Regions from separate parts of the Paraburkholderia sp. Cpub6 genome, predicted to be linked through region 3. Evidence: riboswitches for the same ligand, from Rfam matches in the RefSeq annotation. Region 3 holds a riboswitch; each other region holds the start of a gene.
What was found. A riboswitch is a leader RNA that binds a small molecule or an ion and turns the genes downstream of it on or off. The one in region 3 is predicted to bind cobalamin.
Positions count from the first base shown of each region.

Region 1: it holds a riboswitch for cobalamin, as region 3 does, so the genes downstream of both, cobW (cobalamin biosynthesis protein CobW) here and HDG33_RS36720 (CbtB-domain containing protein) in region 3, are expected to answer to the same signal.
Region 2: it holds a riboswitch for cobalamin, as region 3 does, so the genes downstream of both, HDG33_RS00375 (TonB-dependent receptor domain-containing protein) here and HDG33_RS36720 (CbtB-domain containing protein) in region 3, are expected to answer to the same signal.

Region 1 covers NZ_JACHDM010000015.1:6,771-10,681, reverse strand. Annotated here, with positions in the region: gene cobO (cob(I)yrinic acid a,c-diamide adenosyltransferase) at 1-71, opposite strand, end outside; gene HDG33_RS38095 (cobalamin biosynthesis protein) at 68-502, opposite strand; partial or broken gene cobA (uroporphyrinogen-III C-methyltransferase) at 590-1,315, opposite strand; cobalamin riboswitch at 1,510-1,769, opposite strand; cobalamin riboswitch at 1,850-2,128, shown strand; gene cobW (cobalamin biosynthesis protein CobW) at 2,330-3,421, shown strand; gene cobN (cobaltochelatase subunit CobN) at 3,436-3,911, shown strand, end outside.
Region 2 covers NZ_JACHDM010000001.1:65,087-68,997, forward strand. Annotated here, with positions in the region: gene HDG33_RS00355 (EVE domain-containing protein) at 1-424, opposite strand, end outside; RNA gene ssrS (6S RNA) at 566-747, opposite strand; gene HDG33_RS00365 (cell division protein ZapA) at 814-1,128, opposite strand; gene HDG33_RS00370 (ATPase) at 1,125-1,484, opposite strand; cobalamin riboswitch at 1,704-1,968, shown strand; gene HDG33_RS00375 (TonB-dependent receptor domain-containing protein) at 2,059-3,911, shown strand, end outside.
Region 3 covers NZ_JACHDM010000079.1:14-3,103, reverse strand. Annotated here, with positions in the region: partial or broken gene HDG33_RS37965 (IS5/IS1182 family transposase) at 1-77, shown strand, start outside; gene HDG33_RS36730 (hypothetical protein) at 391-831, shown strand; gene HDG33_RS36725 (histidine phosphatase family protein) at 845-1,465, opposite strand; cobalamin riboswitch at 1,536-1,691, shown strand; gene HDG33_RS36720 (CbtB-domain containing protein) at 1,732-1,953, shown strand; gene HDG33_RS36715 (CbtA family protein) at 1,965-2,705, shown strand; partial or broken gene HDG33_RS37070 (hypothetical protein) at 2,842-3,090, opposite strand, start outside.

The DNA of each region.
Region 1 (3,911 bases), on a different contig from region 3:
GCCTGCTTCTTTTCGTGGCCTTCGCGGCGGCGTTCGGTCATGCGTTGATGTGATTCCGGATCGGTTTTCATCGAGGGTCCTGGTTTTGAGGGGCGGGATGGGATGGGGGCGTGTCGCTAAGGGCAGCGTCGTTCGCCGCTGCGATCGCCACCGTGATGCCGGCGTGCGCGGTCTTGCGTACGATCAGACGCACGTTTTGCGCGGTTGTGGAGGAGTCCGGCGCCGTTGCCGCCAGCAGCGCGCACGGCTCGCACACACCATCGACGCCGAGATGCGCGTGTGCCGCCGCCGACGGCGACGCGACCGTTACCGCGGCGATCTGCTCGCGGCTGAACAGTTGCAGCGGCAGCTGATGGCGCGAGCAGAATTCGAGCAGGCCGGCTTCGTTGGCTTTGGTGTCGATCGTCGCGATCGCGCGGATCTGCTCGAAGGCATTCGATCGGAGCGCTGCGCGGACGGCGGCTTCGATATCAGCGGCTTCGCTGCGCAAGCGGCAACCGATGCCGACGCTCAGCGTTTTGATCGCGCGTCCGAATCCGTGTCGTGTCGCGCTCGCTGCCAGTTCGTGAGCAACGCCGGCCTCGCGTTTGGCCGCATCACGCGCCAGTGCGAGCGACGCCACACCGCCGATCACGACGATCGCCGGCGAGCCGAGCCCCGCGCGCGCCACCGCCTCGGCGAACTCGCGAAGCGGCGCGAGCACATGACGCTGCTCAGGCCGCGTCGCCGACTCGATCGCCGCGCACGGCGTGTCGGCGGACATGCCGGCAGCGAGCAATGCGCGGGCGATCTCGCCGAGCCGGCGCATGCCCATGTAGATCACCAGCGTCATGCGCGTCGCGGCGAGCGCGGCCCAGTCCGGTTCGCCACTGCCGGCGCCGTGGCCGGTGACGAACACGACGCCCTGCGCGTGATCACGATGCGTGACCGCGATACCGAGCGCCGCGGGCGCCGCGATGCCGGCCGTGATGCCGTTGATCACGTCGACTTCGATACCCGCGGCCCGTAGCGCCTGCAACTCTTCGCCGCCGCGGCCGAACACGAACGGATCGCCGCCCTTGAGCCGCGCGACGCTGCGCCCCGCGCGCAGATGCCCGAGCATTTGCGCGACGATGTCGGCTTGCGGCGTCGACGGATGGCCGCCGCGTTTGCCGACGTACACGACTTGCGCGTCGGTGCGCGCGAACTGCAGCACGTCGGGATTCACCAGATCGTCGACGAGCACGACATCGGCCTGCGCGAGCGCGCGGGTGGCCTTCAGCGTGATCAGTTCGACGTCGCCGGGACCGGCGCCGATCAGCCAGGCGCGCGTCATCGCGGCGTGCATGGCGCGCGCCATGCGGTGATGGAAGAAGAGAAGCGGCGTGCGACAGCACACGCGGCGGTGAATATAGAGGTCATGCGCAACTGCGAATCCGGGCACGCGCGATGCCGCGCTGCTACGCCTTCACATCCGTTCCCCGCGGATTCCGGCGGCCGGCGGCGCCACGTGATGCACGGATGCAATGCGGCACCGCCTCCGCGTCTGGCCGGTATCCGGGCTGGCGGCCTCATGCGCTTCGCCTTCCCGTCCCGGTTTGTGGATTCGCGGGACAGTGGCATCAAAAACGCATGCGCGGCACGTCGGAATCGAAGGCGAATCGAATCGCGCGCCGCAGGTCGCTTACCGTTGCGGGGACAGCACAGGTTGAACGCGCGAGGCGCTGCCTGTTTCCCGTTTAACTGCACACGCGAGCGCATGTGCGGGCACCAAACGCGCGCATACGATAGCACATGGCGCCTTGCCGGATAAGCCTCGGCGGCGCTTTCCGGCTCGGTGCGTTGCTTGACTGCGCAAGTCCCCGGGCCTACACTCGCACGCACTTTGGGTGCTCGCGTGCGCGCTCGTGCGCATGCAGTTAAACGGGAAACAGGGAGCCATCTGCTCTGGAGCGGCTAACCTGTGCTGTCCCCGCAACGGTAAGCGAAAAGCGGTTCCGGCTTGATAGCCGGGCACCGCAGTGCCGGCTTCGATGTCCTCGCGTAAGGTCGCGTGGACATTTCACCACTGGACGAGAAACCACTCGGCCGGGAAGGGGAAGCGGCGCTTTCGCCAGCCCGGATACCGGCCCAAAGAAGCAGAACGACCGCCGCGGGGATGCGGCGGCGCGTTCATGACCTCAGTTCCGCTTTCTGTATTTCCGTTGTCGCGGCCATGCCGTCGTTCGTCCCCGTGTCTGGTGATCGCTGGTAGTGCTGCGCGTGCTTCATTCGCTCCATTCGCCAGCCGATGCGGACCCTCGCGCGGACTTTCCGGCATACCGATCAACGCCAAGGGATGGACCTCACGATGCAAACTCAATTGCGCAAGATCCCCGTCACGATCGTCACGGGCTTTCTCGGCAGCGGCAAAACCACGCTGCTGCGGCACATTCTTCAGCATGCGGGCGGCAAGCGCATCGCGGTGATCGTCAACGAGTTCGGCGAGCTCGGCATCGACGGCGAAATCCTCAAGGGCTGCGGCATCGGTTGCGATGAAAACGGCGTCGAGACCGAAGGGCAATTGTATGAACTCGCGAACGGTTGTTTGTGCTGCACCGTGCAGGAAGAATTTTTCCCGGTGATGGAAAAGCTCGCGGAGCGCCGCGATGAACTCGATCACGTGCTGATCGAAACGTCGGGCCTGGCGTTGCCGAAGCCGCTCGTGCAGGCGTTCAACTGGCCGCAGATCCGCAATGGCTTCACGGTCGACGCGGTGGTGACGGTGGTGGACGGCCCGGCCGCCGCGAGCGGCCAGTTCGCCGATAACCCGCTCGCCGTCGATGCGCAGCGCAAGGCCGATCCGAATCTCGATCACGAGTCGCCGCTGCACGAGCTGTTCGAAGACCAGTTGTCGGCGGCCGATCTGGTGATTCTGAACAAGACCGATCTGATCGACGAGTCGCGGCAGCACGAGGTCGAAGCCGCGATCCGCGCGGAGATTCCGCCGCAGGTGAAGATCGTGCGAGCGCAGCAGGGGCGGCTCGACCTGCATACGCTGCTGGGCCTCGAAGCGGCGTCGGAAGAGACGATCCACCTGCGTCATGACCACCACGGTTCCGCGGACGACCCCGATCACCACCACGATGAATTCGATTCGGTCGTCGTGCAGGCATCCGTACCGTCGCGCGACGCGGCGCTCGCCGCCTTGCTGGCGCTCGTCGAAACCCACACGATTTACCGTGTCAAAGGCTTCGCGGCACTGCAGGGCGCGGCGATGCGTCTCGTGATCCAGGGCGTGGGCCGGCGCTTCGACAGCTACTTCGACCGGCGCTGGCAAGCGGGTGAAAATGGCGACGGCGCGTTGAGCCGCTTCGTGCTGATCGGCGCAGACCTCGACCAACACGCGCTGCAACAGGCGTTCGACGCGGCGCTCGGCGCGACGTCGAACGCGACGGCATAAACGGGCGCACCAGCATGCATCTGCTGCGCACGACGCCGGGCGGCTTCGTCGACGATACGCAGGGCGTGATCCGCATCGATCAGCAGCCCGCCGAGATCGTCGTGCTCAGTTCCGCCGACACCACGCTGTCGCTGCTCGCGAGCGTGGTGCCGCGTCTCGGCGACGGCTTCCCGAGCGTGCGGCTCGCGAACGTCACGTATCTGCGTCAGCCTGCCTCGGTCGATTTCTATCTGGACGACGTGTTGCAGCATGCGCGCGTGGTCGTCGTCGATCATCTCGGCGGCGAAACGTATTGGCCGTACGGCATCGAGCAGGTGGTCGCGCTCGCGCAGCGCAAACAGCAAACACTCGCGATGTTTTCCGGCGATCTGCAGGAAGACCCGAACCTGCTCGCGCGCAGCACCGCGAGCGCCGAGTTGTGTCAGCAGCTGTGGCGCTATCTGCGCGAGGGCGGTCCGCAGAACGCCGAGGCGTTTTTGCGCTGCATCGC
Region 2 (3,911 bases), on a different contig from region 3:
CTTCGGTCACCGGCGTGATCGACAGGCGATTGCCTTTGGCGAGCACGCGCATGTCCTGCAATTCGGCATGCTCGCGCAGCGCGGCAAGCGGAATCAGCCCGATTTTCTTCTTGAACACGACGTCGACGAGCATCCAGCGCGGCGTTTCCGGCGACGATTTCGCGTCGTAGTACGGACTCTTTTTATCGAACTGCGTAGGGTCCGGATACGCGGTCGACGAGACCTCCGCGATGCCCGCGATGCCGGGCTCCGGACAGCTCGAATGATAGAAGAGCACGCCGTCGCCGACCTGCATCACGTCGCGCATGAAGTTGCGCGCCTGATAGTTGCGTACGCCGGTCCACGGCAAGGTGCGATGAGGAGCGTTGGCGAGGTCGTCGATGCTTGCTTCGTCCGGTTCGGACTTCATCAGCCAGTAGCGCATGAATCGGAGTGAGCGTGTGAGATTGAACGAAGCGCTACAACAGCAGGCGCGTACGGAAAAGCCCCTGAAAAAGGCGCTCAAACGAAAAAACGACGACCAAAGAAAAACGGCATCGAACCGAAGTCCGATGCCGTTCCAGATAAGGTCCCCGCCTTAGCCGCTAGGCCGGCATCCTGAACCGAGGGTTCAGAATTGGTCGCAGTTAGCAACACTTCGGGTACATCAGACTGAGTGACGCGCACACCCGTGCTACAAATTTCCGCAACCGTGCACATGGCATTGGTTCAAGGAATGTATGACCTTGGCGAACCAGGCAGGGAAGCTAAACCGATGAAGCTACAACCCAAACCGTTCAACACGTGACCGGTTCGAAACCGGCCCACTACTGCTTACTGCAAGCTGTACTGCTCGATCACAGTACCTAGCTGTTCGTTCATTTGCTGCATTGTACGCCGGATTTCTTCAGCAGGAAATGCTTCTCCGTGTCGCACGCTGCTTTGCAGCTTAAGCAGTTCCGATGCCAGCGACAGCGCAGCCATCACCGCGATGCGATCGGTGCCGCGCACGTTGCTGCCGCTGCGGATTTTCTGCATCTCGGCGTCGACGCGCGCGACCGCCTCGAGCAGCGCGCCTTCCGTTTCCGGCGAACAGGCGAGACGATAGGGTACTTCGAGAATCGATACTTCGATCTGCTTGGTGGTCATGCGCTTTCTCCGTGTCGGCTCACGTCGCTTTCCGCTTCCTCGTGTTCGGGCTGGGCGGACTCGAGCAGATCGAGCTGGTTATCCGGTTCGCTGCTCGCGCGTGCGCGCGGCAATTTTTCGAGAATCGCATTCAGGCGCACCTGAGCGTCGTCGATCTTGGCGGACAGCGCGTCGCGTTCCGCCTGCAGTGCGTCGCGCTCTTCGCGCAATTGCGCGAGTTCCGCATGCGTGGCTTGCACTTCGGCACGCGTTTGCGCGAGCTGCTCTTCGAGCGCGAGCCGCGCTTCGTTGTGGCGCTGGCTGATCGCAATCAGCTTGCCGATGTTCTGGGAGAGTGATTCGAGTTCGGTGAGCATGTGCTGCGTCCTCTAAAGACATCGCATTTTAGCGCGGAATATTACAGGTTCCGACAATTGTCTCGTTTCGAGACGTAACAGCATCGCTTCGTGCACGTTCGTTGGGTGTCGCGTCGTCGACCATAAGATAAAAACCGGCAATCCATCCGACAATAACCTGCATTCAACAGAACCGATTGCGCTCCGGTCGACCTTTCTTGACGCCCCGCGAGGCCGCTCCTAAACTTCCCGCACTCTGGTGCCCGCGCGCGCTTTTCGGCGCGCGCAGTTAAACGGGAAGCAGGGCGCGCGCGGTGCCAAAACCGGATGCGCGAACCTGCGCTGCCCCCGCAACGGTAAGCGACCGCATGTGATGTGCTCATGCAGGTCGGTCCTGGTCGCAAGGTTGGAAGTTCAACGTGCGAGTGTGCCACTGCGCGTCACGCGTGGGAAGGCGGATCGATGTGTCGTAGCCCGGATACCGGCCAGAAAAGAGGGACGTCCCCCCGCGAAAACGCTAAACAAGGGGGCGCCTCGTGACGCGACGGCCTGCGGGGAAGCAGGCCGCGCACGCTATCCACAGGAATGTCATCCCATGCTGTCCCCCATCGCCCGCGCAACGCTGCTCGCGTTCGCGAGCCTGCCGCTCGTCGTGCATGCGCAAAGCGCCGAGCCTGCGTCTTCATCGTCCGCGACGGATGCAACCGCTGCGAGCGCCGCAAACGTTGCCGACGCGGCCAATCTCACTTCCACCGATGCGTCGGGCAACCTGCTGTCGCCGATCGTCGTGACCGCGCAACGCGGACCGCAAGCGTTGCGCGATGCGATCCCGCAGACCACGCGGTTCGATCAGCAGGACATCGCCGACACGACCGCGACCGATCTGCCCGGCCTGCTGCAACTCGCGCCAGGCGCGCAAATCTCGCGCACGGGTGGCCCCGGTTCGACCACGAGCCTCTTTCTGCGCGGCGCATCGTCGACGCAATCGCTGCTGCTGATCGACGGCGTGCGCGTCGATTCGGTGAGTCTCGGCTCAGCTCAACTCGCACAGATTCCGCTCGATCAGGTCGATCACGTCGAAGTGGTGAACGGCAACGTGTCGGCGTTGTATGGCTCGGGCGCAATCGGCGGCGTCGTGCAGGTGTTCACGAAAGACGGCGGCGATCATCCGCCGCGTTTCAATTTTTCGGTCGGCTACGGCAGCTATCGCACGCAGACGCAAACGGCCGGCGTGAACGGCGCGCTCGATCAGGACGGCCGCACGACTTTCAATATTTCGCTCGCGCGCACGAAGGACGACGGCTTTTCGTCGCTCAATCCGCTCGAGGCGCCGAACGCGAATCCGAACGCGAACGGCAATCTGAACGAGAGCATCAGCGCGTCGCTGCGTCACAAGTTCACCGACAGGTGGGACGCGGGCGTCAGCTACTTCCAGTCGAACAACGACAACAGCTACGACAATGCGTACGGCGAGCCCACCGATCTGAACAATCTCTATAGCAAGGTGCGTCAGGTGTCGGTATTCGCGAACGGCAAGCTGACCGACTGGTGGACCACCCACGTCACGCTCGCCGAGGGCGACGACCGCAGCGTGTCGAACACCAATGGCATCTACAACGGCCGCTTCGATACCGACAATCGCCAGTACACGTGGCAGAACGATTTCGCGCTCGCCGCGAACCAGAAGCTGCAACTCGGCTACGAGCATCTCGACCAGACGCTCGACTCCGACACGTTCGCCGCGCCCGACCGTCACGTCGATTCGGTCTTCGCGGGCTACAGCGCGCGCTTCGGCCGCAACCAGTTTCAGGCCAACGTGCGACGCGACCAGTACTCCGATTTCGGTGGAGCGAACAGTTACTATCTCGGCTACGGATTCGACATCACGTCGCGCTGGAAGGTAACCGCAAGCTATTCGGATGCGTTTCGCGCGCCGAGCTTCGACGATCTGTACTATCCGATCAGCGGCAATCCGTCGATCCAGCCCGAGCGCAGTCATTCGGTCGAAGCCGGTTTGCAGTACGCGACCGATGCGCTCGGCGTGATGCGTCTGAACGCATTTCAGACGCGCTATACGAATCTGATCGACTACGTGCAGACGATCCCCGGCATCTACCTCGCGGAGAACGTCGGCCGTGCGAAGGTGCAGGGACTCGAGGGATCGTGGAGCGGTCATGTCGGTAAGACCGACGTGCGCGCAACGGTGACGCTGCAGAACCCGGTCGATCTCGACAACGGTACCGACCTCGTGCGGCGCGCGCGTCGGTTCGGGTCGTTCGCGATGAATCGCAGCATCGGTGGATGGCGGGTTGGCGGCGAGTGGATCGTCAGCGGTCCGCGCACCGATAGCACGGGCAACCTCGGCGGTTATGGCATCGTGAATCTGTCGGCGCGCTACAACGTCACCAAAGCGTGGTACGTCAGTGCGCAAATCGACAATCTGTTCAA
Region 3 (3,090 bases):
CCCTGGCAGGCCTGCACTTCGTCGTCTTCGCCATGCTTATGCTCGTTCATGCTGCACCGATTATGAAAAGTGCCTAACACGCTCTAGGTACATGCGGTTCGGCGTAAGACCACCGCCGAGGATGTCGTCGATGCCTTCGATGCCCGACGATATGCGGGCGGGGGTAGGGGCGGCGGTAGTGGTCGACATGATGGTTGAAATGACGTCGGCAGTGGCTTTGATCGGAACGGGCGCGATGTCGCGGCCGGTATGGCGCTACGCAATTTGTGTGCCGTCGTGCATTGCCTGCGTGCTCGGGCCTCGCGCGCATGGGCATGAAGCGTGCTGTTAAAGAAAGGTGGCTCGCTGCGAGTTTTTCTTCAGCAGCACTTGGGAAGCTTCACGCACACCATGAAAACCTGTCGACTTTCTGCTATCGCGCTTACCGCGGCATCGCTCGTTGCGCTGCTGCCGGTCGGTGCATCCGCCGACGATAGCCCCAGACCTTGCGGTGCGCTCAAACGGATCGTGGCCGCGGCGCCGGACGGCTTCGCCTCGCTGACACCCGACGACGGCAAGGGCGTTGCGCAACCTTATGGCGATGACGCGCAATGTTCGGCCGCGCATCGAAGTTTCCAGTGCACGTGGACGCCGCATCAGGCGGCGGGCTCGAACGCGGATGCATTGGAAGCGGCCGCGGCCGACGTCGCGTCCTGCCTGCCCGATGCAACGCACGATCAGAATTCGCCGGGACGTCAGCACTTTTATCTCGGCGCGAAGGATCGACGCACCGAAATCACCGTGACGCCCGAGGGGTCCAACCGGTTGCGGCTCGTGGTGTCGGGCAGGTAAGCGGCGGTGCCGTTCAGGCGGTGGCGGCCGGCCACCACGACCAGCCGCGTCGCGAGTGGCGTAATTCGACGACCGACAGCGGCGCGATCTCGATGCGACAGAACACGTTTGGCGATGCGCCGAGGGCGTGCACGATTGCCGCTCGCAGCAGAGCCGCGTGGGTGATGGCGACGATGGTTCGACTGTGCGCAAAGGCCGCGAAGCTTGCTTCGTTGACGGCATTGCATGAACGCACGTCTGCCTGCTGCGCGTCGAGCCACTCTCCAACCCGCTGCACGAGTTGACCGAACGACTCGCCGCCGGGCGGCGCGGCGTCGGGCTCGCGTGTCCAGGCGGCGAGTTCGCGGGGCGTTGCGTCGGCAATGTCCGCGAGGCGCTGGCCGCGCCATTTGCCATAGTCGATATCCGCCAATGCGTCGGCAGGCGTGGCGCTCAGACCGAGCGCGGCGGCCGTTTCGCGCGCGCTGGCGGCGGGGCTGGTGAACACGGCGGCGTCGGCGGGAAGCGCGAGACGCGCGCGCGCCGCTTCGGCTTCGGCGCGACCGCGCGCGTCGAGCGGATCGTCGGCAGGGAAGCGGCCCGCGCGTTGCGCGGCCGTTGCCGCGTGGCTCACCAGTAATAGTCGCGTATTCATTCTTTGCGTTGGCGCTCCATTCGTACTTGCCTGCGAGGTTTCATCGGCTCGCGGCGCGCGTTGCGAGGTAGCCCCCGCCGTCACGGAAGCCGCAGTTTAGCGCGTAGAATAGCGGCACTGCGAAGCACGGAAGCCGGTGAGAGCCCGGCGCGGTCGCGCCACTGTAATCGACATTGCAATCCACAAGAGCCGAAAGCCAGACCTGAGCTTCGCACCATGCCTCTGCAATCGACTTTCGGGGCGCGTCACCCCAGGAGATGTCCATCATGACCGAAGCTGTTCTTGATCGCGCCGCGCAACCGGCGGCCCAGCCCACTCCCATTCCTTTGCGCGAACTGCTGCCGTGGGTCGTGTTCGGCGGCTTGCTGCTGTTGCTCGCGCTTTACTTCGTTGGTGCGGAACAGGGCGCGACGTCGCTCGTGCCCGGCATGTACGTGCATGAGTTCGTGCACGACGGCCGTCATCTGCTCGGCTTTCCCTGCCACTAACGGAGTTCGACATGGTAGGTAAATTGTTGGTGCGCGGGATGCTCGCGGGCATCGTCGCGGGCTTGCTTACGTTCGCGTTCGCGCGAATCGTCGGCGAACCACAGGTCGATCAGGCCATTTCATTCGAAGAAAAAGCGGCCGCCGCGCGCGGCGAGGCGCCCGAGCCCGAAATCGTGAGCCGTCAGACGCAGGCTGGCCTCGGCCTGCTGACTGGCGTGGTCACGTATGGCGCGGCTTTTGGCGGGCTGTTCTCGCTGGTGTTTGCGTATGGGTATGGACGCGCGGGTACGTTGAGCGTGCGCGCGCTGTCCGCGTGGCTCGCGCTTGGCGCGTTCATCACGCTCGTGATCGTGCCGAATATCAAGTATCCGGCCAATCCGCCGTCGGTCGGTGATCCGGAGACGATCGGCACGCGCACGGGCCTGTTCTTTCTGATGATCGCGATTTCGCTCGCGACGATGGTGTTTTCGCTGAAGGTGCGGCGTCGCGCGGCGGCGAAGCTGGGTGCGTGGAACGGTTCGATCGTCGCGTGGCTCTTGTTCGTCGTGATCATCGCGGCCGTGCAACTGTCGATGCCGGTCATCAATGAAGTGCCGGCCGCGTTCCCGGCTGTGCTGCTGTGGAAGTTCCGCGTCGCGGCGATCGGCATGCAGGTGGTCATGTGGACGACGATCGGGCTGCTGTTTGGCGCGATGGTCGAGCGCAGCGCTTTTATGCGTACGAATGCGCGGGTGACGATGAAGTCCGCCTGATTGTGACGGTGACACGCGGCCGCGCAAGCGGCCATGCTTCGCGCGCAACGCGCGAGAATGGTTTTGGATCAAGCACTTGCCGCGGTTGTGGAGCGGTTATCCACAGCCTTGCAAACATTTTCTGTGGAAAAGCTGCTTAACGGCTTTTCGCAACTCCACTCATCTCTCCCTTTCGCCGCGGCGCTCCGGAGAATTCAATTGGAAGCCTAACTAATTCAGGTTGCACGCGGCGCTGCTCAATTTTTAAGCTCTTCAACTTTTTAAAATAAATTGTGAGAAGGGTATTGACGTGTTGTCGACCGCTCTCCATAATCTCGCTTCTCTGCTGCAGACGCAGCGACGCAAACGAAGCAGTGCCGGGTAGTGGTGGTTCAGGCGCGGCGGG